Regions from separate parts of the Methylobacterium sp. A54F genome, predicted to be linked through region 3. Evidence: predicted binding sites of a transcription regulator. Region 3 holds the regulator's gene; each other region holds the start of a gene.
The links. Region 3 encodes LexA, which represses DNA repair genes until DNA is damaged. Its sites were predicted from a motif close to TGTTCNNNNTGTGTTCNG; they were not measured.

Region 1: the regulator LexA is predicted to act here: its motif matches at 6,293-6,310, upstream of ssb (single-stranded DNA-binding protein).
Region 2: the regulator LexA is predicted to act here: its motif matches at 7,775-7,792, upstream of ACLBXP_RS02565 (ATP-dependent helicase).

The regions. Positions count from the first base shown of each region.
Region 1 covers NZ_JBKFBF010000005.1:42,914-52,612, reverse strand. The annotation lists gene recD2 (SF1B family DNA helicase RecD2) at 1-1,853, opposite strand, end outside; gene ACLBXP_RS09955 (trna delta -isopentenylpyrophosphate transferase) at 1,892-2,581, opposite strand; gene ACLBXP_RS09950 (hypothetical protein) at 2,750-2,986, opposite strand; gene ACLBXP_RS09945 (hypothetical protein) at 2,988-3,113, opposite strand; gene ACLBXP_RS09940 (hypothetical protein) at 3,229-3,507, opposite strand; gene ACLBXP_RS09935 (winged helix-turn-helix domain-containing tetratricopeptide repeat protein) at 3,857-5,416, opposite strand; gene ssb (single-stranded DNA-binding protein) at 5,623-6,156, opposite strand; gene ACLBXP_RS09925 (NADP-dependent oxidoreductase) at 6,359-7,375, opposite strand; gene ACLBXP_RS09920 (DUF4174 domain-containing protein) at 7,503-7,934, shown strand; gene ACLBXP_RS09915 (hypothetical protein) at 7,987-8,493, opposite strand; gene ACLBXP_RS09910 (phosphodiester glycosidase family protein) at 8,708-9,466, shown strand; gene ACLBXP_RS09905 (NADH:flavin oxidoreductase/NADH oxidase) at 9,473-9,699, opposite strand, start outside.
Region 2 covers NZ_JBKFBF010000001.1:508,368-518,066, forward strand. The annotation lists gene ACLBXP_RS02530 (DUF6456 domain-containing protein) at 1-204, opposite strand, end outside; gene ACLBXP_RS02535 (hypothetical protein) at 296-520, opposite strand; gene ACLBXP_RS02540 (S9 family peptidase) at 688-2,820, shown strand; gene ACLBXP_RS02545 (AsmA family protein) at 2,874-6,410, opposite strand; gene ACLBXP_RS02550 (EndoU domain-containing protein) at 6,718-7,023, shown strand; gene ACLBXP_RS02555 (hypothetical protein) at 7,036-7,350, shown strand; gene ACLBXP_RS02560 (hypothetical protein) at 7,413-7,664, opposite strand; gene ACLBXP_RS02565 (ATP-dependent helicase) at 7,803-9,699, shown strand, end outside.
Region 3 covers NZ_JBKFBF010000009.1:105,262-114,960, forward strand. The annotation lists gene gltX (glutamate--tRNA ligase) at 1-1,120, opposite strand, end outside; gene ACLBXP_RS16085 (ComEC/Rec2 family competence protein) at 1,294-3,537, shown strand; gene lexA (transcriptional repressor LexA) at 3,531-4,253, opposite strand; gene ACLBXP_RS16095 (hypothetical protein) at 4,561-4,869, shown strand; gene ACLBXP_RS16100 (anion permease) at 4,883-5,890, opposite strand; gene ACLBXP_RS16105 (DUF47 domain-containing protein) at 5,894-6,550, opposite strand; gene ACLBXP_RS16110 (SURF1 family protein) at 6,646-7,404, opposite strand; gene cyoD (cytochrome o ubiquinol oxidase subunit IV) at 7,442-7,858, opposite strand; gene cyoC (cytochrome o ubiquinol oxidase subunit III) at 7,855-8,499, opposite strand; gene cyoB (cytochrome o ubiquinol oxidase subunit I) at 8,504-9,699, opposite strand, start outside.

The DNA of each region.
Region 1 (9,699 bases), on a different contig from region 3:
AAGACCTCCCGGTCGTAGTCGTTCCGGGTCTCCATCACGCGGTCGCCGACCGCGAAGCGCCAGCCGAAGCGCTCGACCGCGGCGGGCGGGTTCGGGTTCAGCACGCGCTGAAGCTCTTGGTTGAGGTTGCGGCTGCCGAGGCTGCCCCGCACCATCGGCGTCAGCACCTGCACCTCGTTCGCCGGGTCGAGGCCGAAGCGGGCGGGGATGCGCCGCGTCACCACCTCGACGAGGGTCTCCAGCGCCGCCTCGGCGTGGTCCACCTCGATCAGGAAGAAGTCGCTCTCAGCGCCCCGCGGGGGCGCCTCGGGCATCCGGCCCCCGTTGATGCGGTGGGCATTGACCACGATCCGGCTCTCGGCGGCCTGGCGGAAGACCTCGGTGAGGCGGGCCACCGGAAGGCGCCCGGAGGCGATCAGGTCGGCCAGCACCTGGCCGGGGCCGACCGAGGGAAGCTGGTCGACGTCGCCGACGAGGAGGAGCGCCGCCGGCTCGGGCACCGCCTTGAGGAGCGCGTTCATCAGGGGCACGTCGACCATGGAGGTCTCGTCGATGACGAGCAGGTCGCACGCGAGCGGGTTGTCGAGCCCGCGCGAAAAGCCGCCGTTGCGCGGGTCGACCTCCAACAGCCGGTGGATCGTCTTCGCCTCGATGCCGGTCTGGTCCGACATCCGCTTGGCGGCCCGGCCGGTCGGGGCGGCGAGGAGCACCCGCGCGCCCTTGGCGACGAGGATGCGCAGGATGGAATCGAGGGTCGAGGTCTTGCCGACGCCGGGGCCGCCGGTGACGATCGACAGCTTCTGCGAGAGCACGAGGCGCACCGCCTCCCGCTGCGAGGGGGAGAGGGTCTTGCCCGTCTGCGCCTCGACCCAGGGCCCCGCCCGGTCGAGGTCGATCGCCCCCCAGGGCGGAGCCCCGGCGGCGCGGGCCACGAGGCGCTCGGCGATGGACCGCTCGGCCCCGTGCAGGCCCTTGAGGAACAGGCAGGGACGGCCGTCGAGCTCGTCCGCCACCACCTCCTCGGCCGCCCGCACTGCGAAGGCGGCGGCGGCCTCGACGAGCGCCGGCTCCACCTCGAGAAGGCGGCTCGCCAGCCGGATGAGGTCGTCGACCGGCAGACCGCAATGGCCCTCGTCCATGGCGGTCTGCAGCGCGTAGGCGATGCCGGCGGCGAGCCGCTTCGGGGCCTCGGGGGCGAGCCCGAGCCGCATCGCGATGGCGTCGGCCGTGCGGAAGCCGATGCCGCGGATGTCGCGGGCCAGGCGATAGGGGTCCTCCCGCATCACCGCGATGGCCTCGTGCCCGTAGGTCTTGAAGATCCGCACCGCCCGGGCCGTGCCGACGCCGTTCGCGTGCAGGAACACCATGATCTCGCGCACCGCCCGCTGCTCGGCCCAGCCGCGCAGGATCTGCTCGGCGCGCTTGCGCCCGACGCCCGTGACCTCCCTGAGGCGGTGCGGCTCGGCCTCGATGACCGCGAAGGTGTCCTCGCCGAAGGCCGCCACGATCGCCTTCGCCATCGCGGGGCCGATGCCGCGCATCTGGCCCGAGGCGAGGTAGCGCTCGATGCCCTCGATGCCGGTGGGCGGCGTCGCCCGGAGGGTGTCGGCCCGGAACTGCAGGCCGTGCGAGCGGTCGGAGACCCAGCGCCCCTGCGCGGCGATCCACTCGCCCGCCCCGATCGCCGGGGCGTGCCCGACCAGGGTGACGAGGTCGCGCCGGCCGCGCACCTGCACCTTGAGGACGCAGAAGCCGGTATCCGGGCTGTGGAACGTGACGCGCTCGACGGTGCCCGTGAGCGCTTCCGCCGGCGTGCCGTTCTGCAGGTCTTCGGGACGCACCATCCGGTTCATGGGACGCGACGCTCACGCGGTCCTGTCAAGCGGGCGGGTCAGGCGGCCGAGCGCCGGCCGGAGCCGCGCTCCTTGCGGCCCGGCCAGCCGAGCGCGACGAGGCGGGCCTTGGCGTAGTCCCGCACCTCGTCCCGGGTGCCCGCCGGAAAGCGCGCGAGGATGCCCTGCGTCTCCCCGTCGAGCATCAGGTCGGTGACGGCGTTGATGGTCTCGGCCTCGTCGATGCGGCGCTTGAGGTCGCCCTCGGCCTCCGTCACCTCGTCGAAGGGCTCGGCCGCCTCGAAGGCGTCGTCCACGGCGCGGATCGGCAGCGCGTGGCCCTGGCGGAACTCGTCGGCCTCCTCCTCCGAGTAGACGAGCCCGTGCAGCTCGATCAGCTTGAGGATGACCCTGTCCTTACCCCGCTTCTCGGCCATGGCGTAGACGTAGGCCGCCTGCTTGCCGGACACCCGGTAGTTGACGTTGATCAGCGCCTCGCCGAGCGACCATTCCACCCGCTCCGTCCCGGCCTTGCCGTCCGGCAGGCGTCCGGTGACGAGGATGACCGCCTCGTCCCGCTCGGCCCGGATGATGGTCGGCGGGTCGAACGCGATGCCGGCCTGCGCGGCGATGCGCTCCAGCGTCTTGTGATAGATCACGGCCGTGCCCTGGACGCGCCAGACGTTGCCCCCGAAGGGCTCGCCGTAGCGCACCAGGATGTCGGCGATCTGCTTGTCGGCCGTCCGCATGGATCTGGCTCCCGACGCACCGCCGCAGCGGAAGAACCCGCCCCACGGCCACGTTTGTTCGCGATTTGTTCCTGTGGATATGTAGCCGTTTCGGGCTTGCGTGCCAAGGCTTGCCGGTCATCTGCGGCGCGAACGCGTTCGCGCCGTTTCGTCGCTGACCGGGCGCAGTCAGGCGGCCGTCGCACGATCGATCGACCCGTGGCGGTATCCGCGGATCCAGGTCGGGGAGAGCAGGTCGCCCTCCTCCGTGACGACCCAGGCCTCATCGTCGGGCCCGTAGTCGGCGGCGCGGCGGATGGCATCCGCCAGGGTCGCGAAGCGGGCTCGGGCGGCGAGCCTCGGCCCCGTCGCGGTGACGTGCCAGACCTGCAGCGCGGCGGGCCTCAGGAGGGCTTCGGTCTCCATCTCAGGCCTCCTCGGATGCGAGAGCTTCGGGTGTTGGGGTTCCGGATATGGGGGCCCGCTGCGCGAGCAGGCGGTCGAGGGCGCGCAGGACCGCGCACTTCGCCCGGCGTTCGTTCGAGCGCTTCACGGCAGCCTCCTTCGGCGGGTTCGGGGATTGTCCCCGGCGGCCCGGGAGGGGCCGCCGCATCGGGCGGGGCGGATGCGGGGGCCTCGTCCCGCATCCGGCCGAGCTTTCGGTCGCCTCAGTGCCCGGGCGCCGAGACGCGGGCACCCCAGACGTTGAGGGTGCGGTCGGCGGGCTGCGCGACGGGCCCGGACACGACCTCGGAGGAGGACCGGGATGCCGGGGCCCGGCCGAGGACCGCGTAGCGCGCGGGGGCCTGGATCGTCGCGGCGGCAGGCTCGCCGAACGTCCGCACCTGGAAGTCGTGGCCCCAGGCCGTGACGGTCCGGGTCTCGCCGGCGGTGGCGGCGGTGGCGAAGAGCGCGAGGGCGACGGTGGCGGTGATGCGAAGGGTCATGTCGGGTCTCCATTGGGATCGTGGGTTGCTTCGGGTGATGGCGAGTATCCCGATCTGCCGAACGACGTGTATCGATGTCGTTTCTGCTGCCGGTATGCTTGCCGGATGTGGAAGAGAGACTTGAGAGCTTGGGTTGTTTTGCTCGGTCTCTGTCGTCCTCATCTGTATTGACCCTACCCTCCTCCCCGCCCGGAATCCTGAAGGCGCGCCGAACCGTTCTGAAATGACGCTGAGGTTTTCTGAGAGGGCGGCTGATCGGCGCCGGCGGCCCGCGCGAGGACGCGCGACCCGGGGGGCGCGGGCCGCGTCGAACTCGGTCGTTGGCTCGGGGGCCGCCGAAGGCTGCGGATCAGGCCGCTCGGTCCGGAAGGCCCGCCGCCCGCAGATGGGACGCGAGCCGCTCGGTCATGGCCCGGTCCTGGCCGTAGGCCTGCGCGACCCGGGGCAGCCCGATGTGGAAGGCGGGGCTCTGCCGCAGCAGCTCGGCGGTGCGCAACTGTGCCTCGTCGCGGCGACCGAGGGCGATGGCCGCCGCCGCGCCCATGGCGTGGGCCATCGTGTAGCCCGGGTTGCGGTGGCTCGCCTCGGTGGTGAGCCTGACCGCCTCCTCGAAGCGGTCGAGGGCGTAGAGCGGGCCGGCGGCGATGCCCTGGAAGAAGGCCGGTGCGAGGGGGCTGAGGCCGATCGCGCGCTCGATGCTCGCGAGCGCGGCGTCGTAGGCGCCGACCGCCGTCCGGGCGAGGCTGAGGAAGGCGAGGCTCGTCGCGTCGCCGGGGCTCAGCGCAATGCACCGCTCGGCGGCGATCAGCGCCTCGCCGTGCCGTCCGGCGAGGAGCAGGGCGTAGCTGAGGGCGCGATGGCCGACCGGGATCGCGGGGTCGCGCTCGATGCCCGTCCGGATTCCCGCGATGGCCTCGGGCAGGCGATCCGGCCCGACCGTGCCGGAGATCGCCATGCCGGCATCCGTCGCGAGGCAGAAGCCGAGCGCGATCCGGGCGACCGGATAATCCGGGTCGCGCTCGACGGCGTTCTCCAGCTCGGTCCGGGCGGCGACGACGCCCGCGGGCGTGAGCTGCAGCATCTGCGCGACCGCCTGGAAGGTGAGCGCGTAGACGTCGAGGCTCGCCGGCGCCTGGCGCAGGCTCGCGGCCTGGGCGCTGCTCTGGAGGCCCGAGAACAGGGTTCCGGCGATGCGGGCGACGAGCTCGTCCTGCACCGCGAACACCTCCGCGGCCGCGAAGGCGTAGCGCTCCGCCCAGACTTCGCCGTCGCTCGGTCCCTCGACGAGACGGGCGGTGACGACCATGCGCTCGCCGGCCCGCCGGATGCTGCCCTCCAGCACGTAGCGGACACCGAGGAGCCGGGCGATGTCGGAGGCGGTGCCGCCGGCGGCCCGCGCCGCGAAGGCGCTCTGGCGGGCGATCACCGTCAGGCTGCGGTTGCGGGCGAGCTCGGTGATGACGTCCTCGGCGAAGCCCGCGCCGAGGGCGCCGTAGCCGCCGGGCCCCTCCGCGAACTCGTCGAAGGGCAGGACCGCGATGCTCGGCCAGAAGCGCGCGGGCGCACCGGCCGGCTCCGGGGACTCCGCCGGCGCGGCGGGGGCGGACTCGGGCAGGATCAGCCGGTAGCCGCGGCGCGGCACCGTCCGGATCAGGTCGCGGGCCTCCGCCCCGAGGACCCGCCGGATCTCCGAGATGCACTGGGTCAGCGAATCCTCGGTGACGATCACCCCGGGCCAGCAATCGGAGAGCAGCGCGTCCTTGTCGACGAGGTCGCCCGCCTCCTCGGCGAGCCGGCGCAGCACCGCGAAAGCCCGGGGGCGCAGGTCACGCCGCGTCCCGTCGCGCCCGGTGACCTGTTCGCGGCGAAGGTCGACCACGACGTCGGCGAGCGCGATGCTGTCGATCATGGCGATCCGCGTCGTCCGGCGCCCATCCCGGCCCTCCCCTCGCGGCGGAGGCGGGCTCCGCACGGGTGAGCGGAGGATACCCCACGCGGGCCGGGAGGCAATTCGCGGCTGCCCGCCGTGACCCGCCACGCGATGAAAGCCCCGGGACGTCTCTGCGACGTCCCGGGGCCTGGCCCGCAGCAATCCCGGTGATCGGCCTGCGCGGCCTAGAACGGGATGTCGTCGTCGAGGTCGTAGTTCGGACGGGATCCGCCACCGCCGCCACCGGCCGGGGCCCGGCGCTCGCTGCCCGAGGAGCGGCCGCCGCCACCACCGCCACCGAAGTCGCCGCCGCGGCTGATCTGGCCGCCGCCCTCGTCCTCCGAGGCGAACTCGCCGCCACCGCCGCCGCGCCCGTCGAGGATCGTCATCTCGCCGCGGAAGCGCTGAAGCACCACCTCGGTCGTGTACTTCTCGACGCCCGAGTTGTCGGTCCACTTGCGGGTCTGGAGCTGGCCCTCGATGTAGACCTTCGAGCCCTTGCGCAGGTACTGCTCGGCCACCCGGGCCAGGTTCTCATTGTAGATCACGACCGAGTGCCACTCGGTCTTCTCCTTGCGCTCGCCGGAGGCCTTGTCCTTCCAGGACTCCGAGGTGGCCAGCCGCAGGTTGACCACGGGGTCGCCGGAGGCGAGCCGCCGCGTCTCGGGGTCCCGCCCGAGGTTGCCGACGAGAATCACCTTGTTCACGCTGCCCGCCATGTCTCTCTCCTTGCCGTCGATCTCACAGGGCCGTTCCGAGCAAGCCGGCCGCCACCCATCCTTGGGCTCAGCGCGGACCCGCCGCAATCCGCGCGGTCGGCTTGTTCCCGCAAAACACATGGTTTGCGGACCGTTCTGTTCTACATTTGTTCGTCGCTGAGGACAAGCCCGGCGCGGGGCCGGACCGGCCGGCGTCCCCGCCTCAGGAGACCTTCACGACGAGCTTGCCGAAGTTGCGCCCGCGCAGCATGCCGATGAACGCCTCGGGCGCGTTCTCCAGGCCCTCCACCAGATCCTCGCGGTACTTCACCCGCCCGTCGCGCAGCCACTGCCCGACGTCGCGGGCGAAGGCCGGCGCCTGGTCGGCGAAGTCCCAGACGATGAAGCCCTGGATGCGCAGGCGCTTCGTCAGCACCATCCGCATCAGGGCCGGCGAGCGGTCCGGCCCGTCCGGAAGCGCCGTGGCGTTGTAGGCCGAGACGAGCCCGCAGACGGGCATGCGGGCGAAGTCGTTGAGGAGCGGCAGCACCGCCTCGAAGACGGGGCCGCCGACATTCTCGAAATACACGTCGATGCCCTTCGGGCAGGCCTCCGCCAGGGCCTCCCGCAGGTTCTCGCCGCGGTGGTCGACCGCGGCGTCGAAGCCGAGCTCCTCGGTGAGATAGGCGCACTTCTCCGAGCCCCCCGCGATGCCGACCGCACGGGCCCCTTTCAGCCGCGCGATCTGCCCGACGAGCGAGCCCACCGGACCGGCGGCGGCCGCTACCACCACGGTCTCGCCCGGCTTCGGGTCGCCGATGGTGAGGAGGCCCGTATAGGCCGTCATGCCGGGCATCCCCAGGATGCCGAGCGCCGTGCTCGGGGGCGCCGCCCCGGGGTCGACCTTGCGCAGGCCGGTCCCGTCCGAGACGAGGTAGTCCTGCCAGCCGCCCTGGGCGAGCACGAGATCTCCCTCCCGGAACTTCGGATTGTCCGAGGACACGACCTCGCTCACCGTCTGGCCGACCATGACGTCGCCGATCGCCACGGGCTCGGCGTAGGACTTCGCCGCACTCATCCGGCCGCGCATGTAGGGGTCGAGGGAGAGGTAGCGGGTGCGCAGGAGGAGCTCGCCCTCCCCGGCACTCGGCACGCGGTTCTCCTCCAGCCGGAAATGGGCCGGGGTCGGCTCGCCGTGCGGGCGCGAGGCCAGGACGATGCGGCGGTTCATGGCGGCCATGGCTGGGCTCCGGAAACGCGAGGGGGCTGCCCACCGAGATGGGGCGCCCGCGCCCCGGGGCAAACCGTTTCGCGCGCCGCGCGTTGAGCCCGCAGCCGGCGCGTCGCGCGTCGAGGAGACCGGACCGATGGGCCGTCACGGATACCGCGCGGCGGCACTTGCCGCCCTGTCGCTTGCCGCGATCCTCGGCCTCGCCGCGACCGCGCGCGCCGCGAGCCCGCGGGACCGCCTGGAGGGCTATCGCTGGAAGGCGCGGGTGCTGGTTCTGTCCGCGCCGGAGGCGGGCGACCCGCGCCTCGGCGCGCAGCGGGAGGCCCTGGCGTCCGCGCGGGCCGGAACCGCGGAGCGTGCGCTCGTGGTGATCGAGGCCGTGGGGCCCGGGGCGGAGGCGGTGGCGCTGCGCCGGCACCTCGGCCTGCCGGAGGACGCATTCCGGGCCGTGCTCGTCGGCAAGGACGGGGGCGCCAAGCTCAGCGCCGCCGAGCCGATTCCGCCGCAGAAGCTGTTTGCCACGATCGACGCCATGCCGATGCGCCGCGACGAGATGCGGGGCCGCTGACGCGCACGAAAAAGGGCCGCCTTCCGGCGGCCCCCTTCATACCATCGATGGCTCAGTAGCAGCGCTCGACCAGCACCCGGCGATAGCCGTAGGGGGTCCAGCGCACCCGCGGGACCGTGTAGCAGCCGCCGCCGTAGCCGTAATCGTAGCCGCCGTAGCCGACCGGGGCATAGCCATAGCCGTAGCCCGGGTAGCCGTAGCCACCGTAGCCGCCGTAGAGCCCGCCCGCAGCGAGGCCGAGGCCGACGCCGAGACCCAGGCCGCCGAGGCCGTAGCCGAAGCCGCGGCGATAGCCGTAGCCGCGATACCCGCCGAAGCCACCCCGGTAACCACCGAAGCCGCCGCGGTAGCCGCCGAAGCCGACGCCCCGGTAGCCGCCGAACCCGCCCCGGAAGCCGCCACCCCCGAAGCCGCCCCGGAAGCCGCCGCCGCCGAAGCCGCCGCCATGGAACCCACCGCCGTGGAATCCGCCGCCGCCGAAGCCGCGGGCGTCGGCCGCCGCGGGCAGCATTGCCAGCGCGCCGACCGACAGCGCCGAGGCAAGAAGAATACGCTTCATCACGTCCACTCCTGGAAGGGTCGTCGCCCCTGTCCGGCTGAAACGTGCAACCGTCCTCGACGGTTCAGGGCGCCGATGCCGCGGGGCGGGCACGTTCCCGTGTGCGGCCCCCGCCGGCCGGTCGATCGCTTGAACAGGACGCGGGTTTCGGGCGAAAACCTGTGCCAATCGCCCGCAAGAGCCTGTCACTCGCCAGTCACCCCCGGATCGCCCGATGATGCCACGCCTCGCCCTGCTCGCGCTCCTCGCCCTGACGGCGGAGGCGGCAGGCCCCGCCCGCGCGGCGCCGGCTTCTCCCCAGGCCGCCACCCCGTGCCGGTCGGCACAGGCCGAGGGCGAGACCTACACGGTGTGCATCGTCGACCTGAAGCAGCAGCACGTGCGCCTGTTCTGGCTCGGCCCGGACGGACTTCCCTACTCGTCCCTCTCGAACCTCGCCGAGAAGCAGGGTCCCTCCCTCGGCTTCGCGATGAATGCCGGCATGTACGACAAGGGCCAGGCGCCGGTGGGCCTCTACGTCGAGGAGGGCCGCGAGATGAAGGGCGTCTCGACCGCGAACGGTCCGGGAAACTTCCACCTGAAGCCGAACGGCATCTTCTACGTGAAGGGCGACCGGGCCGGCGTGCTCGAGACCGGGCGCTACCTGAAGGCGCGCGTGAAGCCCGACTTCGCCACCCAGTCCGGCCCGATGCTGGTGATCGACGGGCACATCCACCCGAAGATCTCGACGGACGGCCCGTCTCAGAAGATCCGCAACGGGGTCGGGGTGCGCGACGGCGGGCGCACCGCCGTCTTCGCGATCTCCGAGCGGCCCGTGAGCTTCGGCGCCTTCGCGCGCCTGTTCAAGGACGACCTCGGCTGCACGAACGCCCTCTTCCTCGACGGGAGCGTGTCGAGCCTCTACGCCCCCGCCCTCAAGCGCACGGACCTCAGCCGCCCGCTCGGGCCGCTGGTGGGGGCGGTGTCGCGCTGAAGCCCCTCAGCGCTGGCCGAAGCTGGCGTCCCGGAACAGGTCCTTGAGGGTGTGGGGCTGGGAGCGCCAGTACTGGTGCGGGGCCCGCACCTGGGCGCCGAGCTCGGCCGCCGCGTGCCAGGGCCAGCGGGGATCGTAGAGCATGGCGCGGGCGAGCGAGATCGCGTCGGCGCGGCCCTCTTCGAGGATCGCCTCGGCCTGGCGCGCCTCGGTGATCAGGCCGACCGCGATGG
Region 2 (9,699 bases), on a different contig from region 3:
GCGCAGGAGCTCGGCCCCGGCGGCCTCCGGGAAGCGCCCGCCCCCGACCGAGAGGCCGCTGCCGCCGGCCCGCAGGATCAGGGCACCGGGCTCGATCGGGTCCGCGAAGGCGTAGGCGCCCTCCGCCGCGAGCGCCGCCAGAAGCCGCCCCGCTGACCGCCCGAGGGGACGCGTACGCACCAATTTGTTCGTGTTTTGTTCCATCCGTGGGGCGCCCTTGGGGTTGCGCGAGACACCTGAGGTAACGGAAAATGATCCTAGAACAAGACTTGACGGCGTTATCCCCAGCGGAGCGTCACGCTGCGGGCGGCCGGGTCGGCGGGTGGCGCAGAACCTCGGCGATCTCGTCCTCGGACTTGCCGCGCACGGCGTAGCCCATGCGCTCGAAGCGCTCGACCAGCGCGTCGCTGTCGCTGGCCGAGCGGGCCGCCCAGGCGGCGAGCTCGGCGTTTGTGCCGTCGAGGTCGACCTCGGCGGGCGTCTCGGGGCCGGCGCCGCCGGCGGGGCTGTCGCTGCTCATGCTGACATGATGTCGCAGGCCGGAATCCCTGTCCAGCCGCCTCGGCCCGGGGCCCGTCACGATGCCGCGGGTTGCCGCGGCGGGCCCACGGCGTCACATGTCTGCGGCCTCGCGGGCCGGGCGGCGCCTCGCCCTCCGGCCCGTCCGTTCCCCACAGGATCCCGGCGATGACCCCCGACCGTTCCGCACCGTTCCCTCGCCTCGAAGCCCCAGTCGCGCCCCGCAGGCCGCACGCCTTCACGGTCCACGGCCGGACGATCAGCGACGACTACGCCTGGCTGAAGGCCGAGAACTGGCAGGCGGTGCTGAAGGACCCCGCCGCGCTGCCGGCGGACATCGCGGCCCACCTCGCCGCCGAGAACGCCCACGCGGAGGCCGCGCTCGCGGACACGGCGGAGCTGCGCCGGACGCTCGTCGCCGAGATGCGCGGCCGGATCCGGGAGGACGACAGCAGCGTGCCGGAGCCCGACGGCCCCTTCGCCTACTACACCCGCCACCGCGACGGCGGGCAGCACCCCCTCGTCTGCCGCCGGCCCCGCACCGTGCTGGCGCTGACGGGCGAGCCGAGCCCGGAGGAGGGCGAGGCGATCCTGCTCGACGGGGACCGGGAGGGCGCCGGCCAGCCGTTCTTCGAGCTCGCCGCGGCGGTCCACTCGGACGACCACGCCCGCCTCGCCTGGAGCGCGGACGGCAAGGGCTCCGAGCTCTACACGATCCGGGTGCGCGACCTCGCCACCGGCACGGACCTCGACGACCGGGTGGAGGCGACCTCGGGCGCGGCGGTGTGGTCGGGCGACGGGCAGAGCTTCTACTACGTGGCGGTGGACGCGAACCACCGCCCGGCCCGGGTCATGCGCCACCGCGTCGGCACCCCGCAGGACGCGGACGTCGCGATCTACGAGGAGCCCGATTCCGGATTCTTCGTCCACATCGGCAAGACCCAGTCCGGCGCCGACCTCGCGGTCACGGCCTCCGACCACGAGACCTCGGAGGTCCACCTCCTCGACCGCCACGCAGCGGACCCGGTCCTCACGGTCGTGCAGCCGCGCGAACCGCTGCTGATCTACTCGGTGGAGAGCTGGGGCGAGCACCTCTTCATCCTGACGAACGCCGACGGCGCCGAGGACTTCAAGATCGTCACGGCGCGCCGCGCGGCGCCGGGGCGCGCCCACTGGCAGGACGTCGTCCCGCACCGGCCGGGGGTGATGATCCGCCACCAGCACGTGCTGGGGAACCACCTCGTGCGCCTCGAGATCGAGAACGCGCGCCCCCGCATCATCGTGCGCGACATGGCGGGCGAGGAGCACGCGGTGGCCTTCGCGGAGGAGGCCTACTCCCTCGGCCTGCAGCCCGGCCACGAGTTCGAGACGGCGGTGATCCGCTTCACCTACTCCTCGATGACGACGCCTGCCGAGACCTACGATTACGACTGCGTCACCCGCGCCCGGCAGCTGCGCAAGCGCCAGACCGTGCCGAGCGGGCACGACCCGGCGGCTTACGTGACGCGGCGCCTGTTCGCCATGGCCCCGGACGGGGCGCAGGTGCCGATCTCGCTCCTGCACCGGCGCGACAGTCCCCTCGACGGCAGCGCGCCGCTCCTCCTCTACGGCTACGGCTCCTACGGCACGCTGATGCCGGCGGCCTTCCGGACGAACCTGCTCAGCCTCGTGGATCGGGGCTTCGTCTACGCCATCGCCCACGTCCGGGGCGGCACCGAGAAGGGCTGGGGTTGGTACCTCGACGGCAAGCGCGACCGGAAGACCAACACCTTCACGGACTTCATCGCCTGCGGGCGGGCGCTGATCGAGGCGGGCTACACCGCGCCGGGGCGGATCGTGGCGCACGGCGGCAGCGCGGGTGGGATGCTGATGGGGGCGGTGGCCAACATGGCGTCCGAGCTCTTCGCCGGTATCGTCGCCGACGTGCCCTTCGTGGACGTGCTCAACACCATGCTGGACGGCGACCTGCCGCTCACGCCCCCCGAATGGCCCGAATGGGGCAACCCCGGCGCGGACCCCGCCGCCTTCGAGACGATCCTGTCCTACTCGCCCTACGACAACGTCGGCGCCCACGCCTACCCGGCGATCCTGGCGCTCGGCGGCCTCACCGACCCGCGGGTGACCTATTGGGAGCCGGCAAAATGGGTGGCGCGCCTGCGCGCCACCATGACGGGCGGCGGCCCGGTGCTCCTGCGCGTCAACATGGAGGCCGGCCACGGCGGCGCCGCCGGCCGGTTCGACCGCCTGGAGGAAGTCGGCCTGATCTACGCCTTCGCGCTGACGGCGGTGGGCCGGGCCTGAGGCCGTTCAGGGCGCGCTCCTTCGCGCGTCGGGCGCGGTGAGCAGGCGCGGGCTCACGGCTGCGCCGAGGGCGGGCGGATGTCGAGGGGAGGGTCGGCAGCGTCCGGTGCGCGGGCGCGGGCGGCATCCTCGGCCCGCTGGCGGGCCTGGCGGGCGGCCTCCTCGGCGGCCTTCTCCGCCGCGGCCCGGTCGGCGGCGGCCTTGAGGGCGGCGGCACGGGCCCGGTCCATCTCGACGCGGGCGCGGCGGCGCTGGCGCTCCGCCTGGTCGGCCTCGATGAGCTCGATCTTCTCCAGTTCCCGCTGCAGCACGACGGCCGAGAGGCCGTTCGTGAGCGCGCCGACGTCGAGGCTGCGCTCGGGCGCCGCGAGGGAGCCCGTGAGCCCGAGCTGGATCGCGGGCGCCGCCCCCGTCCAGGCCTTCGGGACCGCGCCGCCGGTCAGCGTGCCGCGGGCATCGAGCCGGCCGCTGCGCAGGTCGAGCCCGACGCTGCCGACCCAGCGGGCGGTGCCGAGGTCGAGGTCGAGGGGACCGGCCCGGAGCTGGCCGCCGATGATCGTCGCGGGCGTCGCGACGGCGCCCCGCGCCTGGGCCGCGCCCTTGCCGAGCTCGTCCGCCACGAAGCCCTGCAGGCGGCCCTCCCGCAGCGGGTCCTCGTCGTCGAGGGCGCGAGCGAGGGCCCGCCCCAGGGCGCCCGGATCGACCCCTGGCACCGAGAGGTCGGCGAGGCGGATCTCGCCCGTGCCGGCGAGGTTCGCGACGAGCGCGGCCGCGCTGTCGCCCGTCGCGCTGAAGCGGAAGCCGGCCCCGAGGCGCCCGCTCAGCGGCCCCCCCGTGAGCGCGGCGAGGGCCGCGTCCTCGATCGCGGCCTCGCCGGAGACCGCCGCGGCCCCGCCCCGGCGGGCGAGGGACACGGAGGCCGTCAGGCGCCCTTCGGCGAGGCGGGCCGAAAGGTCGCGCAGGGCGAGCGTCCCGCTCTCGGCAGCGAGGCGGAAGGCCGCGCCGGTCGCCACCAGGCCCCGGCCGAGGTCGAGGCGGGCCACGCGCAGGTCGAGGCTCGCCGGCGCCGACAGGGTGGGCGCCGCCGCGAAGCGGGCGCTCGGCCAGCCCCCCGGGGCCTCCGGCCCGGGCGCCGACGGCGCCACGAGGCTCGCGGCCAGGAGCGGCAGGGACAGGCGGGGCAGCGTCGCGGAGCCGGACAGCGCCCCGTCCGGTGCCCGCACCAGGGCGGCCGTCACCGTATCGGCGCCGAGCCGGCCCGAGACGTCGGCGCGGGCGTCCTCGCCCGCCCGCGACAGGGCGAGGCTGAGGTCGGCCGGCCAGGGGCCGGCGCCCGGGCTCGCCCCGGCGGCGAGGCGCAGGAAGGGCGTGAGGTCGCCCGTCGCGAGCCGGAGGGTGCCGCCGGCGGGCGGCCCCGGCTCGGCCCCGAGGCGGATCGGCTCCGGCGTCGCGACCGTGAGGCCCGCGATCGTGCCGCCGACCTGCAGGGCGAGGCCGGTCGCGGCGGCGGGGGCGTTTCCCGGCGCCGGGCGGCTCCCCTGGATGCGCAGGGACGCGGGCTGCTGCAGCCCGGGGATGTCGGCGCGCTCGAACCAGATGCCCGCCCGCGCCGTCGCGAGGGAGACGTCGACCTGCTCGGCCTGACCGGCGCGGGTGAGGAGCGACAGGTCGAGGGGGCCGCCGGCGGCGCTGCCCTTGGCGGTGATCCGCAGCGCGTCGCGCTGGCCGGCCTCCCGCTCCACGGTCACGGCGAGGTCGAGGGCTCCGGCGCGCAGGAAGCCGGGCACGAGGCGGGCCTCCGGAATGAAGGCGCGGTCGAGGAGCGCTGCGAGCGGCGCCGCCACCGGCGCCGTCACCCGCCCGCTGATCCGGCCCGAGCCGTCCGGCGCGATCGCCCCGGCGAGGCGCGCGTTGGCGCCCGCGAGGTCGGTGACGTCGAGGCTGTCGACCCGCAGGCCCGCCCCGTCGGACTCGATGCGCGCCGCGATGCGCCCGGCCGCCGACCCGGCCGGCCCGTAGCGGACGTCCCGCGCCTCGATGGTCAGGCCGAGGTCGCGCCCGTGCAGCCCCGCGAGCGCTCCCCCGAAGGCGGGCAGCTCCGCCACGTCGAGGCCGTTCGCGCGGATCTGCGCGTCGATGCGCCCGCGGCCGCCGGCCTCGGCCTCCGCGTAGCGGGCGTTGCCGGTGATCTGCGCGCCGCCGAGGGCCAGCCGCAGATTGCGCAGCGAGTAGTCCGGCGCGGCCGCCGAGAGGTCGGCGCTGGCCTCCACGGGGCGCCCGTCGAGGGCCGCCACCGCCGGGCCGTCGAGGCCGAGCCGGCGCAGGTAGCGGCCGAAGCCGTCGGAGACCGGCGCCGCGAGGGAGACGGTCCCGGTGAAGCGGGGATGCGGGGCGAGGTCGACCTCGCCCCGCGCCGCCAGCGTCGCCGCTCCCGGCGCGGTGGCGCGGGCGCGCCGCACCAGCACGCCGCCGGTCCGGTCGACGGTGCCGGCCACCGCGATGTCCTGCCACTCGTCGAGGCCGAGGGCGGCGCTCTCCACCGCGACGTCGAGGTCGACCATCATCGGCAGGCCGGCCCGGGTCCGCGGCAGGCCGCGGGCCACGAGGTCGCGCCCGGCCTGCGAGACCAGGAAGGCGTCGAGGTCGAGCCGGCGCGCCTGCAGGGCGAGCGCGGCCCGGCCCTCGCGCAGGTCGATCCGGCCGGTGCCGGCGAGCCGCAGCGCCGGGCCGCCCGGGTTGACCTCGGCATTCACGGCGGTGAAGCGCACCATCGGACCGCTGGCCGAGAAGCTGCCGGACAGCGAGAACGGCAGGTAGGCCCCCGGCTCCTGCGTGGGCGGCCCCACCACGAGGCGCGCCGTGCCCTCGGCCTCCGGCAGGTAGGCGCGGGTTCCGGGCGCAGGGCTCTCGGGATCCCGGGCGGCCAGCCGCAGGCGCATGTCCGCCTCGAAGCGCGGCCGGGTCTCGCCGCCGCCCGAGATCTTGAGGGGCACGCTGCCGTCCGGCGCCGCCTCGCCGGTGACCGCGCGGAACGGGACGCCGCCGCTCGCGCCCTCGATCCGCCACGGCCCGGCGAGGGCCGGCGCCTGGACGGCGAGGTTCTCGGCCGCGAGCTGGTCGGTGCGGCCCGTGGCGGGCACGGTCGTGGTGAGGAGGAACTGCTGGACGTGCAGCCCGTCGATGGCGAGGTCGCGGCCGGCGAGGTTCTCGGACAGGCCCGGCGGCAGCACCAGGGCCTGCGCGTCGGTGATCGGCAGCCGCAATTCGGCGCGGCCGATCCGGGTTTCGGTGAAGCGGATCTCGCCCTTCAGCAGCGGCGCGAGCGCCACCTCGGCCTTGGCGAACCGGATGTCGAGGCCGGCCTCCCCCGTCTCCCCGCCGATCCGCAGCCGGTCGAGGCGCAGGCGCGGCGAGGGCAGCAGGCGGACCCCGATGCGGCCCTCGCTGCGCGCGGCGAGCCCCAGCGACTGGCCAATCGCCCGGTCGACGAGGGCCCGGTGGGCCGTCCAGTCGATGAACGGCGGCACCGCGAGGGCCGCCACGAGGACGAGGATGACGGCGCCCGCGAGCGCGGTCAGGAGGTCACGCACCGTGTTCGTTCCGCTTCCACCCCGGGACGAGGCCCGGGCCCGGCGGGCATATCACAGCGACGCTTCCCCCGTCCGCGCCCGGAATGCCACGCCGCCGACGCACGCTGCGCAAGGCCGGCCCGGTTCAGGCAGCCTCATCGCACCGCCGGAGCAGGTCCAGCCCTATGCGTCTCAATAGCCTGCCGATAGCGATCAATCCGCCCGACCGCCGCTCGAGTTCCCGGTGGATGTTCGACTGCCTCCAGACCGTTGCTTTAGCAACTATTTACGCACGGGCACGTTCTCGATCGTCGGGAGGGGACAGGATGTGCAGAGGACCGTTTCGCGGGCGCGTCGCATACATATCCTGGACGGTGATGCGAACGGCGGCGGTCACAGGGCGGGCACCGGCCGAACCGGCAAGACGGAATTTCCGGCCCACTGGGACGATGATAGGATCATCCGCGAAATCGAGAGCATTGCCAACGATCCGGCCCTGTCGCCCCACCTTCAGGCCAACGGGCGCAACCGGTTCACCGGAACGCGGGACGGGGTCGAGATCGAGGTGATCGTGGATCGGGACGATACGTCGATCGTGACCGGGTATCCGACCAACACGCCTGCGAACCCCTGAGGGCGCGTCGCCATGTTCGACACAGAGACCGACCTCCAGGTCAGGACCCTATCGGAGACCCTGGCGCGCCGCCTCAACGAGACTTGGCCGGATGAGCGCCTTCGCGATGCCAATCACAATCTGCAGTTTGGCCAGTACGGCGAGTTTCTGTCCAACGTCTGCGCGGCCCATCTCAGGAAGGACATCGAACTCGACGCAACCGACCGCGAGCGGGTGGAGACGCTCATCCGGCTGATGAACATGCAACAGGACATCGACGACCTGCGCGCGTTCATCGCGGCGCACCCGGACACGGCGGGCGGACGCCCGGCGAAGCGCCGGGCCTGAGCGAAGGCACAGGCTGCGCTCGATCTCAGGCCGGGGCGCTTCGCCGGCTGATCATCTGATCCTCAGCGGTGCGGCACGCCGATCGGCGGGGCCTGGACGGGGGCCGGGCGGTTCTGGATCGCCTGCTGGTTCTCCATCCGGAGCTGATTCGTGGAGGAGGTCTGGTTCTGCTGGAGCGAGCGGATCTCGCCCTGGCGGGCGAGGGAATCGTTGGCGGAGTTCGACTGCGACAGCCCGCTCTGGGCGAGGGCGGGTGCGGCCGTCAGGATGGCGAGTGCCGCCAGGGCAAGCGTGCGGGTGTGGTGAGAGGGCATGGCGAACCTCGTGTCGTCGCGATGGGGTTTCGGATCTCGTGCGAGACGACGCGGCGACGCGCGCGCGGGTTCCGCTCCCGCGCGATTGCGCCGCGCGCGGGCCTCGACGCCGTTCGCGTTTTGGTCCAGTGAGGGCGCATGCAGAACCCCCACGACGCCGGCTCCGGCGAGCGCCCGGGCTCCACCTCCATCGCGGCCCGCGCCCTGGCGGGCCTCCGGCCCGAGGCCGCCGCCTACCTGGAGGGCCTCAACCCCGAGCAGCGCCGCGCCGTCGAGACGACGGAGGGGCCCGTGCTGGTGCTCGCGGGCGCCGGCACCGGCAAGACCCGGGTTCTGACGACGCGCATCGCCCACATCATCGCCACCGGGAAGGCCCGCCCCTTCGACATCCTCGCCGTCACCTTCACCAACAAGGCGGCGCGGGAGATGAAGCACCGGATCGGCGCCCTGATCGGCCCGGCCGGGGAGGGCATGCCCTGGCTCGGCACCTTCCACGCCATCGGCACCAAGATCCTGCGCCGGCACGCCGAGCTCGTGGGGCTGAAGTCCGATTTCACGATCCTCGGCACCGACGACCAGCTGCGGCTGATGAAGCAGGTCATCGCCGACCAGAACGTGGACGAGAAGCGCTGGCCGGCCCGCGCGCTCAGCCACGCCATCGACGGCTGGAAGAACCGCGGCCTCGGCCCCGAGCAGGTGCCGGCCGGCGAGGCCGGCGCCTTCGCGTTCGGCAAGGGCGGCGCCCTCTACACCGCCTATCAGGCCCGCCTCGCAACGCTCAACGCCGTCGATTTCGGCGACCTCCTGCTCCTCTGCCTCAAGCTGTGGCGCGAGAACCCGGACGTGCTGGCGAACTACCAGTCCCGCTTCCGCTACATCCTCGTGGACGAGTACCAGGACACCAACGTCGCCCAGTACCTCTGGCTGCGCCTGCTGGCGCAGGGCCACCGCAACGTCGCCTGCGTGGGCGACGACGACCAGTCGATCTACGGCTGGCGCGGCGCGGAGGTCGACAACATCCTGCGCTTCGAGCACGACTTCCCGGGCGCCGTCGTGGTGCGGCTGGAGCGCAACTACCGCTCCACGGGCCACATCCTGGCCGCCGCCTCCGGGCTCATCGCGAAGAACGAGGGCCGCCTCGGCAAGACCCTGCGCACCGAGGACGAGCCGGGCGAGCGCGTCACGGTCTCGGGCGCCTGGGATTCCGAGGAGGAGGCGCGGCTCCTGGCCGAGTCGATCGAATCGCTCCAGGCGAAGAAGCACGCCCTCTCCGAGATCGCCGTGCTGGTGCGGATCTCCGCGCAGATGCGCGAGATCGAGGACCGCTTCGTCCAGCTCGGCCTGCCCTACCGGGTGATCGGCGGCCCGCGCTTCTACGAGCGGGCCGAGATTCGCGACGCGCTGGCCTACCTGCGCATCACCGCGAACCCCGCCGACGACCTCGCCTTCGAGCGCATCGTCAACACCCCAAAGCGCGGCCTCGGCGACGCGACGCTGCAGCAGCTCCACACCTTCGCCCGCGCCGAGCGCATCCCCCTGCTGCTGGCCGCCCGCCGCCTCGTCGAGACTGACGAGCTGAAGCCCCGCGTGCGCTCGACGCTGCGCGCCCTCGTGGAGAGTTTTTCGCGTTGGGCCAAGGCGGTGGAGAGCCTGCCCCACCCGGAGGTCGCCCAGACCATCCTGGAGGAATCCGGCTACACCGAGATGTGGCAGAAGGACCGCTCGGCGGACGCGGCGGGGCGGCTCGAGAACCTCAAGGAGTTCGTCCGCTCCATGGAGGAGTTCCCCGATCTCGCGGGCTTCCTGGAGCACGTCTCCCTCGTCATGGAGGCGAGCGAGGCGGAAGGGGCCGAGCGCGTCAGCCTGATGACGCTGCACGCCGCCAAGGGGCTCGAATTCGACACGGTGTTCCTGCCGGGCTGGGAGGACGGACTCTTCCCCAACCAGCGGGCGCTCGACGAGAGCGGCCGGGCGGGGCTGGAGGAGGAGCGGCGCCTCGCCCATGTCGGCCTCACCCGCGCCCGCAAGCGCGCCA
Region 3 (9,699 bases):
AGTAGGCGCTGTCGAGGAGCTCCACGAGGGTCTTGGCGCGCTCCTTCAGGCCCGGCATCGCGGCGACGAGCTTCGCGCGCAGCTCCGGCGCGAGGGGCGCCGAGAGGCCGCGCTCCGCGCCGATGCCGGGCAGCATCGCCTCGATCGCGTCGACGAGATCGGCATCGGCCGCGCCGCGGATGTAGAGGCCGTTGAGGTTCTCGAGCTTGGCGAAGTCGAACCGGGCCGGCGAGCGGCCGATGGCCCCGAGGCCGAACGCCGCGATCATCTCCTGCGTCGAGAACACCTCCTGGTCGCCGTGGCTCCAGCCGAGGCGCACCAGGTAGTTGCGCAGGGCAGCCGGCAGGTAGCCGAGGTCGCGGTAGGCGTCGACGCCGAGGGCGCCGTGACGCTTCGACAGTTTGGCGCCGTCCGCGCCGTGAATGAGCGGGATGTGGGCCATGGCCGGCACGTCCCAGCCGAGCGCCCGGTAGATCTGGCTCTGGCGGGCGGCGTTCGTCAGGTGGTCGTCCCCGCGGATGACCTGGGTCACGCCCATGTCGTGGTCGTCCACCACCACGGCGAGCATGTAGGTCGGATTGCCGTCCGAGCGCAGCAGCACGAGGTCGTCGAGGTCCCGGTTCGCCCAGGTCACGCGGCCCTGCACCGCGTCCTCGATCACGGTCTCGCCCTCGGTCGGCGCCCGCAGGCGGATCACCGGCTTCACGCCCGCCGGCGCCTCCGCCGGGTCGCGGTCGCGCCAGCGCCCGTCGTAGCGCAGCGGGCGTCCCTCCGCCCGCGCCTGCTCGCGCATGGCGGTCAGCTCCTCGGGCGTCGCGTAGCAGCGGTAGGCGTTGCCGCTGGCGATCAGGCTCTCGGCCACCGCGCGGTGCCGGTCGGCCCGTGCGAACTGGTAGACCACGTCCCCGTCCCAATCGAGGCCGAGCCAGCGCAGGCCGTCGAGGATCGCGTCGATCGCCCCTTGCGTGGAGCGTTCGCGGTCCGTGTCCTCGATGCGCAGCAGCATGCGGCCGCCGTGCCGGCGGGCGAACAGCCAGTTGAACAGGGCCGTGCGCGCGCCTCCGATGTGGAGGTAGCCGGTGGGCGAGGGCGCAAAGCGCGTGACGACGTCTGGCGGCATCGGGGAGACTGAATGTTGGCGTGGAGCGGGGCCGCGGGTCGGATCGACCCGTCCGGTCGCGGGCGTGTAGCATGAGCCCGAGCACTTGAGGAAACGCCGTTCGGGCCGGAACGTGCCGGCGATTCGCGGCGCGTCCGGGCGAGGGTTTCCGGCGGCACCATCGGGCGGCACGCATGGGCGGAGGGGGGAGCGGGGCCGGGAGCATCGCGGCGGCGCGGTCGGGCGTCGCGTGGCGCCGCCTCGCCCCGTTGCCCGCCATCCGGGCGTTCTTCGGCGCCGGCCTCGCCGTGGAGGCGGAGCAGCGGCGGCTCTTCCCGTGGCTCGCCGTCGCCTTCGGCCTCGGCATCCTCGTGCGCTTCACCGCGGCGGACGGCAGTCCGGCGCTCGCCGCGCCGCTCATCGCCGGCGGTGCCTGCCTGGCGCCGATGCCCTGGCTCGGCGGGCGCCCCGTCGCGCGGGCGCTGGCGCTCGCCGCGGTCGCCGCCTTCCTGGGCTTCGCGGCGGCCGAGTGGCGGATCCTCCGGGTCGAGGCGCCGGTCCTCGCCCGCACCACCATCGGCCCGCTCACCGGCTTCATCGAGGCCCTCGACGAGCGCGACGAGGGGGCCCGGGTGGTCGTGCGGGTGTCGGGCTTCGGCGGCCTCGCCGCGGGGCAGCGGCCGGCGCGGGTGCGCGTCTCCTACAAGCGGGCGGAGGCGCTGCGGCCGGGCGATTTCATCGCCGCCACCGCGCGCCTCCTGCCGCCGCCCGAGGCCGCGCGGCCGGGCGGCTACGATTTCGCCCGCGACGCCTACTTCCGCGGCATCGGCGCGGTGGGCTCGCTCGTGGGGCGGATCGAGGTCCGCGCGCCGCCCGAGCCCCCCGACCTCGGCCTGCGGATCGCCGCGGCGGTCGATGCGGCGCGCAACGCCCTGACGCGGCGGATCACCGACGCCAACGGGGGGCAGGCCGGCGCGGTCGCGGCGGCCCTCGTCACGGGCAAGCGCGGCCTGATCAGCCCGGAGACCAGCGCGGTGCTGCGGGCGGCCGGGATTTACCACGTCATCTCGATCTCGGGGCTCCACATGGTGCTCGCCGCCGGCGTGGTGTTCTGGCTGATCCGGGCGATCCTCGCCCTCGTCCCGTTCCTCGCCCTCACCTGGCCGATCAAGAAGATCGCCGCGGGCTTCGCGATGACGGGCGTGACCGCCTACTGCGTGTTCTCGGGCTGGGACGTGGCGGCCGAGCGGGCGCTCCTCATGACCCTGATCATGCTCGGCGCGATCCTGGTGGACCGGCCCGCCCTCAGCATGCGCAACCTCGCCCTCGCGGCGCTGGTGGCGCTCGCCCGCGAGCCGGAGGCGCTGCTCGGCCCGAGCTTCCAGATGTCGTTCGGCGCGGTCGCCGGGCTCATCGCCTGCGCGCCGCTCCTCGGCGCCGGGTTCCTGCGGCGGGAGGGGGCCGGGCGCCTGGGGCGCCTGATCGCGCTCGCCGGGACCGCCGTCATCGGAACGCTCGCCACGACCCTCGTCGCGCAATGCGCCACCGCGCCGTTCGCGACCTATCACTTCCAGACCGTGCAGCCGTTCGGGATCCTCGGGAACGCCCTGACCCTGCCCCTGGTCTCCCTCGCGGTGATGCCCGCCGCGGTGCTCGGCATCCTGGCCTACCCCTTCGCCCTGGACCAGCCGGTCTGGTGGCTGATGGGCCTCGCGGTGCGGGGCATGCTCACGACCTCCGAGTGGATCGCCGGGTTCGGCCACGCCACCGTCGTGGTGCCGGCCTTCGGCACGGGCGCCCTCGCGCTCCTCGGCCTCGCCCTGCTCCTCGCGACGCTGCCGGCCTCGCGCCTGCGCTGGCTGAGCCTCGCCCCGGCGGCCCTCGGCCTCGCACTCGCGGCGGTCCCGGAGCGGCACGACCTCTACGTCGATCGCGAGGGCGGGGGCCTCGCGCTGCGCGACGGCGCAGGCCGGCTGATGCTGGTCGGGCGGGCGCCGTCCTTCGTGGTCGAACAATGGCTGCGCGCCGACGGGGACGGGCGGCAGGCCTCGGAGCTTGCCGCGGGCGGGCGCTGCGATCGCCTCGGGTGCACCGCGACGATGGCGGGGGGCGGCGCGGTCGCCCTGGTGCGAGATGGCCGTGCCTTCGCGGAGGATTGCGCCCGGGCCGCGATCCTCGTCAGCGCCCGAGCGGCACCGGCGGCCTGCGCGGCACCGCTCGTGATCGACCGGGCTTACCTCGCCCGGCACGGCGCCGTGGCGATCCGCTTCACGGGCGAGGGCCCGCGCGTCACGAACGCCCGCGATCCGGTCCGCACGCCGCCCTGGCGACGGCCAAGTCCCGCGGCGCGGCCCGAACCCGCCCAGGGACCGCCCGCCACCGTGCGGCCGCCGGGCGAGGACGAGCCCGACCCGCCCTCAGCCGAATCGCTTCAGTAGCGCCGGACGAGGCTGACGAGGCGACCCTGGATCCGAACGCGGTCCGGCCCGAACACCCGCGTCTCGTAGGCGGGGTTCGCCGCCTCCAGCGCGATCGAGGAACCGCGGCGACGCAGGCGCTTCAGGGTCGCCTCCTCGTCGTCGATGAGCGCCACGATGATGTCGCCGGTGTTGGCGGTCTCCTGCTTGCGGATGACCACGAGGTCCCCGTCCAGGATGCCGGCCTCGACCATCGAATCGCCGCGAACCTCGAGCGCATAATGCTCACCGCCCGCCACGAAGTCCGGCGACAGGGTGATGGCATGGCTCTGGTTCTGGATCGCGGAGATCGGCGTACCGGCCGCGATGCGTCCCATCACGGGGATCGTCACGGCCCGGCCCGCCTCATCGACGATCTGCGTCGTGGTCGGCCGCGGCGGCGCAGCCTTCGCCCGTCCGCCCTCGACGACGCTCGGGGTGAAGCGCCGCACCTCGCTCGCCGCGCCGGCGGCGCTGCCGAGCGTCTCGGGCATGCGAATCACCTCGATCGCGCGGGCCCGATTCGGCAGGCGACGCAGGAAGCCGCGCTCCTCCAGGGCGGTGATCAGGCGGTGAATGCCCGACTTCGACTTGAGGTCCAGCGCATCCTTCATCTCATCGAAGGAGGGAGGCACGCCGCTCTCGCGCATGCGCTGCTGGATGAAGCGGAGGAGATCCAACTGCTTACGCGTCAGCATCGGTTCGACCTGTCTCAAGGTGGGCGCCCACGCGGCGCGCGGTCGCAGAAACAAACAGCGAACAGGCTAAACGTTCCGCAAGTGTTCCGCAAGAGCGGCTCGAACCGGTCGGCACGAGTTCTGCTGTCTGGCCGCGGACGCCGGCCGGATGCCCGCGTCGGTCCCGCGCTGGCACAGGTCTCGTTCCGTCGCTGCGCGGGTCCGCCGCACCTCGGTAGACGTCTGCATTGTGCACCGGATGATTGTGCATCATTGGACTGAAAGCTAGAGCGTTCGGCCAAAATTCGAAGAGTGGGGGCGTGGTACCATGATGGGTGGCGAGCGGAGCGAGCGCGACGACCGCATGAACCTGTCCGGGTTCGAGGCGGCGCCGGAGGCGACGTCCGGGCGCACGATGGTGAGGCGGATCGCGGCGGCGCTCGGCACGAGCGAGGACGCCTTGCTGACGGGGGACCCCCTCGCGGGCGCCGGCGACCGTGAGGAGAGCGCGACCGATCTCGGCCTCGTGGCGCAGACCGCGGAACTCCTCGAGGCCTTCGGGCGCGTGACGGATCCGGCCGATCGCAGCCGCTGCCTCGCCTTCGTCCGGGAGGTCGCCGGCAAGGCTCGGCCCTGAGAGGATCGCACCCTCAGCCGAAGAGACCGGTGACGAGGTAGGTTCCGGCCGCGATGAGGGCGGCCGCCGGCAGGGTCAGCACCCAGGCCGTCACGATATCCCCGGCGACGCCCCAGCGCACCGCGGAGGCGCGCCGCGCCGCACCCACGCCGATGATCGCGCCCGTGATGGTGTGGGTCGTGGAGACGGGCACGCCGAGCCAGGTCGCGAGGAACAGGGTCAGCGCGCCCCCGGTCTCGGCGCAGAAGCCCTGCATCGGGTTGAGCCGGGTGATGCGCGAGCCCATCGTGTGCACGATGCGCCAGCCCCCGAACAGAGTGCCGAGCGCCATCGCCGACTGGCAGGAGAGCACGACCCAGAGGGGGACGTGGAAGCTCTCACCGAGGTGCCCCTGCGCGTAGAGCAGCACCGCGATGATCCCCATGGTCTTCTGGGCGTCGTTGCCGCCGTGGCCCAGCGAGTAGAGGGAGGCCGAGGCGAATTGCAGGATGCGGAAGCGCCTGTCCACGGCGAACGGCGTCGCGCGCACGCAGGCCCAGGACACGATCAGCACGAGGAGCAGCGCCAGCACGAAGCCGAGGAGGGGAGAGAGCACGATCGCCGCGACGGTCTTGAGGAGGCCGCCCCACACCACCGCGGAGAAGCCGGCCTTCGCCACGCCCCCGCCCACGAGGCCTCCGATCAGCGCGTGCGACGAGCTCGACGGGATGCCGAGGATCCAGGTCGCGACGTTCCAGACGATGGCGCCCGCGAGCGCGGCGAAGATCACCCGCGGGTCGACGATCCCCGCATCGACGATGCCGGTCCCGAGGGTCTGCGCGACGTGCAGCCCGAAGAACAGGAACGCGATGAAGTTGAAGAAGGCCGCCCAGAGCACCGCGTATTGCGGCCGCAGCACCCGGGTCGAGACGATGGTCGCGATCGAGTTCGCCGCGTCGTGCAGGCCGTTCAGGAAGTCGAACAGCAGCGCGAAGCCGACGAGGCCGGCGAGCAGGGGAAAGGCGAGGGCGCCCGCGTCCATCGCTCAGATGTTCTCGATGACGATGCCGCTGATCTCGTTGGCGACGTCCTCGAAGCGGTCGACCACGTCCTCGAGGTGCCCGTAGATCTCGCTGCCGATGATGTAGGCCATGGCGTTGCTGTCCGGGCCGGCCTTGCCGTGCGTGGCGAAGAGGTCCCGCAGGCCGCGCTCGTGCAATTCGTCCGAGCGCCCCTCGACCTTGGTGATCGCCTCGGTGAGCGTGCTGATGCGGCCGGCCTCCTGGCCGATCGCGCCGAGGAGGGGAATCGCCTGCGCGGTGAGGCGGGCGGCCTCCACCACCGTGCCGCCAAGCTCCTGCATCAGCGGCTCGAAGCTGCGCACCTCGTAGAGCGCGATGGTCTTCACCGTCTTGTGCATCTGGTCGATGGCGTCGTCCATCGACTGGATCAGGTCCTTGATGTCCCCGCGGTCGAAGGGCGTGATGAAGCTGCGGCGGACCGCGAGGAGCACCTCGGCCGTGATGGCGTCGGCCGCCTGCTCCTGCTCCACGATCACCCGGCAATGCTCGGGAACCGTCGGGCCGCCGCGCAGGACGCCCTCCAGGGCCTCGGCGCCGGCCACCAGGGTGCGGGCATGCCGCTCGAACAGGTCGAAGAAGCGATCCTCACGGGGCATCAGCGCCCTGAACCAGCCGAGCATCGTCGTCCCCCGTGCGTCGCGTGCAACAACCCGGTGCGCGGCCGAGCGTTGCGCCGAGCGTTGCGGTTTTCAAGCCGGCTACGCTTCGCGCGGGCTCAAGGGTTGCTGCGCCGGCCGCGCAGGTCCCTCGGCAGCAGGTCCCGCAGCAGGTAGAGGGCCCCCGCCCCCGACATCGCCGCCAGCGCGAACCAGGTGAGGGCGTAGACGAGGTGGTCGTTGCGGAAGGCCACGATCGTGAGGCCGCCCACCGGGAGGGCCCCCGCGGGCGTGGCGTCGGCGTCGACGAAGTAGGGGGCCGCCTCGGGCAGCCCGCGCGCGGCCGCGATCGCCGCGACGTCGCGGGAATACCAGCGCCCGGCCCCCGGGTCGTTCGCGCGCAGGAAGGCGCCGCCGGGCTCGGTGAGGCGCAGGAGGCCGGTGACGGAGACCTCGCCCGCGGGCGGCTCGCGGGCGGCCGGGTCGCGCCGCTCCGCGGGCACGAAGCCGCGGTTGATCAGGAGGGTGAAGCCGCGCGTGTCGCGCAGCGGGGTGAGCACCCAGAAGCCGGCGCCGAGTTCGGTCACGGCCTGCACGAGGGTGTCCGCGTCCCGCAGGTAGGTGCCGGCGGCCGCGACGTGCCGGTAGGGGTCCTGCGCAGCCTTGATCCGCGTCCACTCCGCGGGCGGCGGGGCTGGCGCCGCCGGCGCGTGGATCCGCGCCTCGACGCGGGCGATGAGGTCGAGCTTCCAGGCCCGCCGCTCCACCTGCCAGATCCCGAGCGCCAGGAAGGCGCAGGCTGCCAGGAGGCAGGCGCCCGCGAGTGCGAGGGCGGCGGCGCGGCGCGGCGGCCGGACGTCGGATGGAGGCTGCGACACGGGACCGGAGCGGCGCGGGCGTCGGCCGGCGCCGACTTCAGGGCATGTGGTGCTTCATGTCCGCGGGCGACATCGGCATCATGTTCGCGTTGAGGTGGTACATCACCCAGAGCGAGCCGATCAGCGTGATCACCACCAGGGTCAGCGTGAAGATGAGGGCCAGGAAGGTCCAGCCGCCCTCGGACTTCGTGTTCATGTGCAGGAAGTAGATCATGTGCACGAAGATCTGCACGACCGCGAAGCCCATGATCACGAGGCTCGTGATGCGGGCATCGCCCAGCACGTCGGCCATCACCAGCCAGAACGGGATCGCGGTGAGGATGACCGACAGCACGAAGCCGGTCATGTAGCTCCGGAAGGTGCCGTGGGCGCCGCCCTCGTGGTGGTGGCCGTGCGCGTCGTGAGCGTGCGCGTCGTCCGCGGCGGGGTGGGCGGTCTTCGCGGCCGCGCTCATTGCAGCACTCCCATCAGGTAGACGAAGGTGAAGACGCCGATCCAGATCACGTCGAGGAAGTGCCAGAACATCGACAGGCACATCAGCCGGCGGCGGTTCTCCGGCACGAGGCCGCGCTGGCGCACCTGCACCATCAGGGTGACGAGCCAGACGATGCCGAGGCTGACGTGCAGCCCGTGGGTGCCCACCAGCGTGTAGAAGGCCGACAGGAACCCGCTGCGCTGCGGCGTCGCGCCCTCGTGGATCAGGTGGGCGAACTCGTAGAGCTCGATGCCGACGAAGCAGAGGCCGAACAGACCCGTCACCGCGAGCCAGCCGAGGGTCGCGCCCTGCCGGTCCCGCTCCATCTCCAGCATGGCGAAGCCGTAGGTGATGGAGGACAGGAGCAGCATGGACGTGTTCACGGCCACCAGCGGCAGCTCGAACAGGTCCTTGGGCGAGGGCCCGGCCGCGTAGTTGCGCCCGAGCACGGCGTAGGTCGCGAACAGGACCGCGAAGATGAGGCAGTCGCTCATCAGGTAGAGCCAGAACCCGAGGGCGGTGCCGTTCTCGGGGTGGTGGTCCTCCTCCAGGTGGAAGACCGGCGCGTCCTGGGCGGGGAGCTGCCGCGGGCTCACGACCGCGTCTGCGTGGGAAGCCATCGGATCAGACCCGTCCGCTCAGGAGGGCGGTCCGCCGGCTCTCGGCCCGGACCACCTCGTCCGCCGGGATGTAGAAGTCCCGGTTGTAGTTGAAGGTGTGCAGGATGGTGACGACCGCCATCGCCGCGAAGCTCAGGGCCGCGAGCCACCAGATGTACCAAATCATCGCGAACGAGAAGACCAGGCTCAGGGCGCCGAGGATCGCGCCGGTGCCGGTGTTGCGCGGCATGTGGATCGGCCGGTAGCCCTGGAGCGGGCGGCTGTAGCCGCGGCGCTTCATGTCGGACCAGGCGTCGTGGTCGTGGATCACCGGCGTGAAGGCGAAGTTGTAGTCCGGCGGCGGCGAGGAGGTCGACCATTCCAGGGTCCGTCCGTCCCACGGGTCGCCCGTCGTGTCCCGCAGGGCCTCGCGCCGCATGAAGCTGACGACGAGCTGCACGATGAACGACAGGATGCCGAGCAGGATCAGGAAGGCGCCGAAGGCCGCGATCACGAACCAGATCTGCAGCGATGGGTCGTCGAAGTGCTGCAGGCGCCGGGTCACGCCCATCAGGCCGAGGATGTAGAGCGGCATGAAGGCGAACCAGAAGCCGGTGAGCCAGAACCAGAACGACATCTTCCCCCAGAACGGGTCGAGCTTGAAGCCGAAGGCCTTCGGGAACCAGTAGGTGATGCCGGCGAGCAGCCCGAACACCACGCCGCCGATGATCACGTTGTGGAAGTGCGCGATCAGGAACAGCGAGTTGTGCAGAACGAAGTCGGCCGGTGGCACCGCGAGCAGCACGCCGGTCATGCCGCCGATCACGAAGGTGATCATGAAGCCGACCGTCCACAGCATCGGCACCTCGAAGCGGATGCGGCCGCGGTACATCGTGAACAGCCAGTTGAAGATCTTCGCGCCCGTCGGGATCGAGATGATCATCGTCGTGATGCCGAAGAACGAGTTCACGGAGGCGCCCGAGCCCATCGTGAAGAAGTGGTGCAGCCACACGAGGTAGGACAGGATCGTGATCACGACCGTGGCGTAGACCATCGAGGCGTAGCCGAAGAGCCGCTTGCCCGAGTAGGTCGAGACCACCTCCGAGAAGATCCCGAAGGCCGGCAGGATGAGGATGTAGACCTCCGGGTGACCCCAGATCCAGATGAGGTTGACGTACATCATCGGGTTGCCGCCGAGGTCGTTCGAGAAGAAGTGCGTGC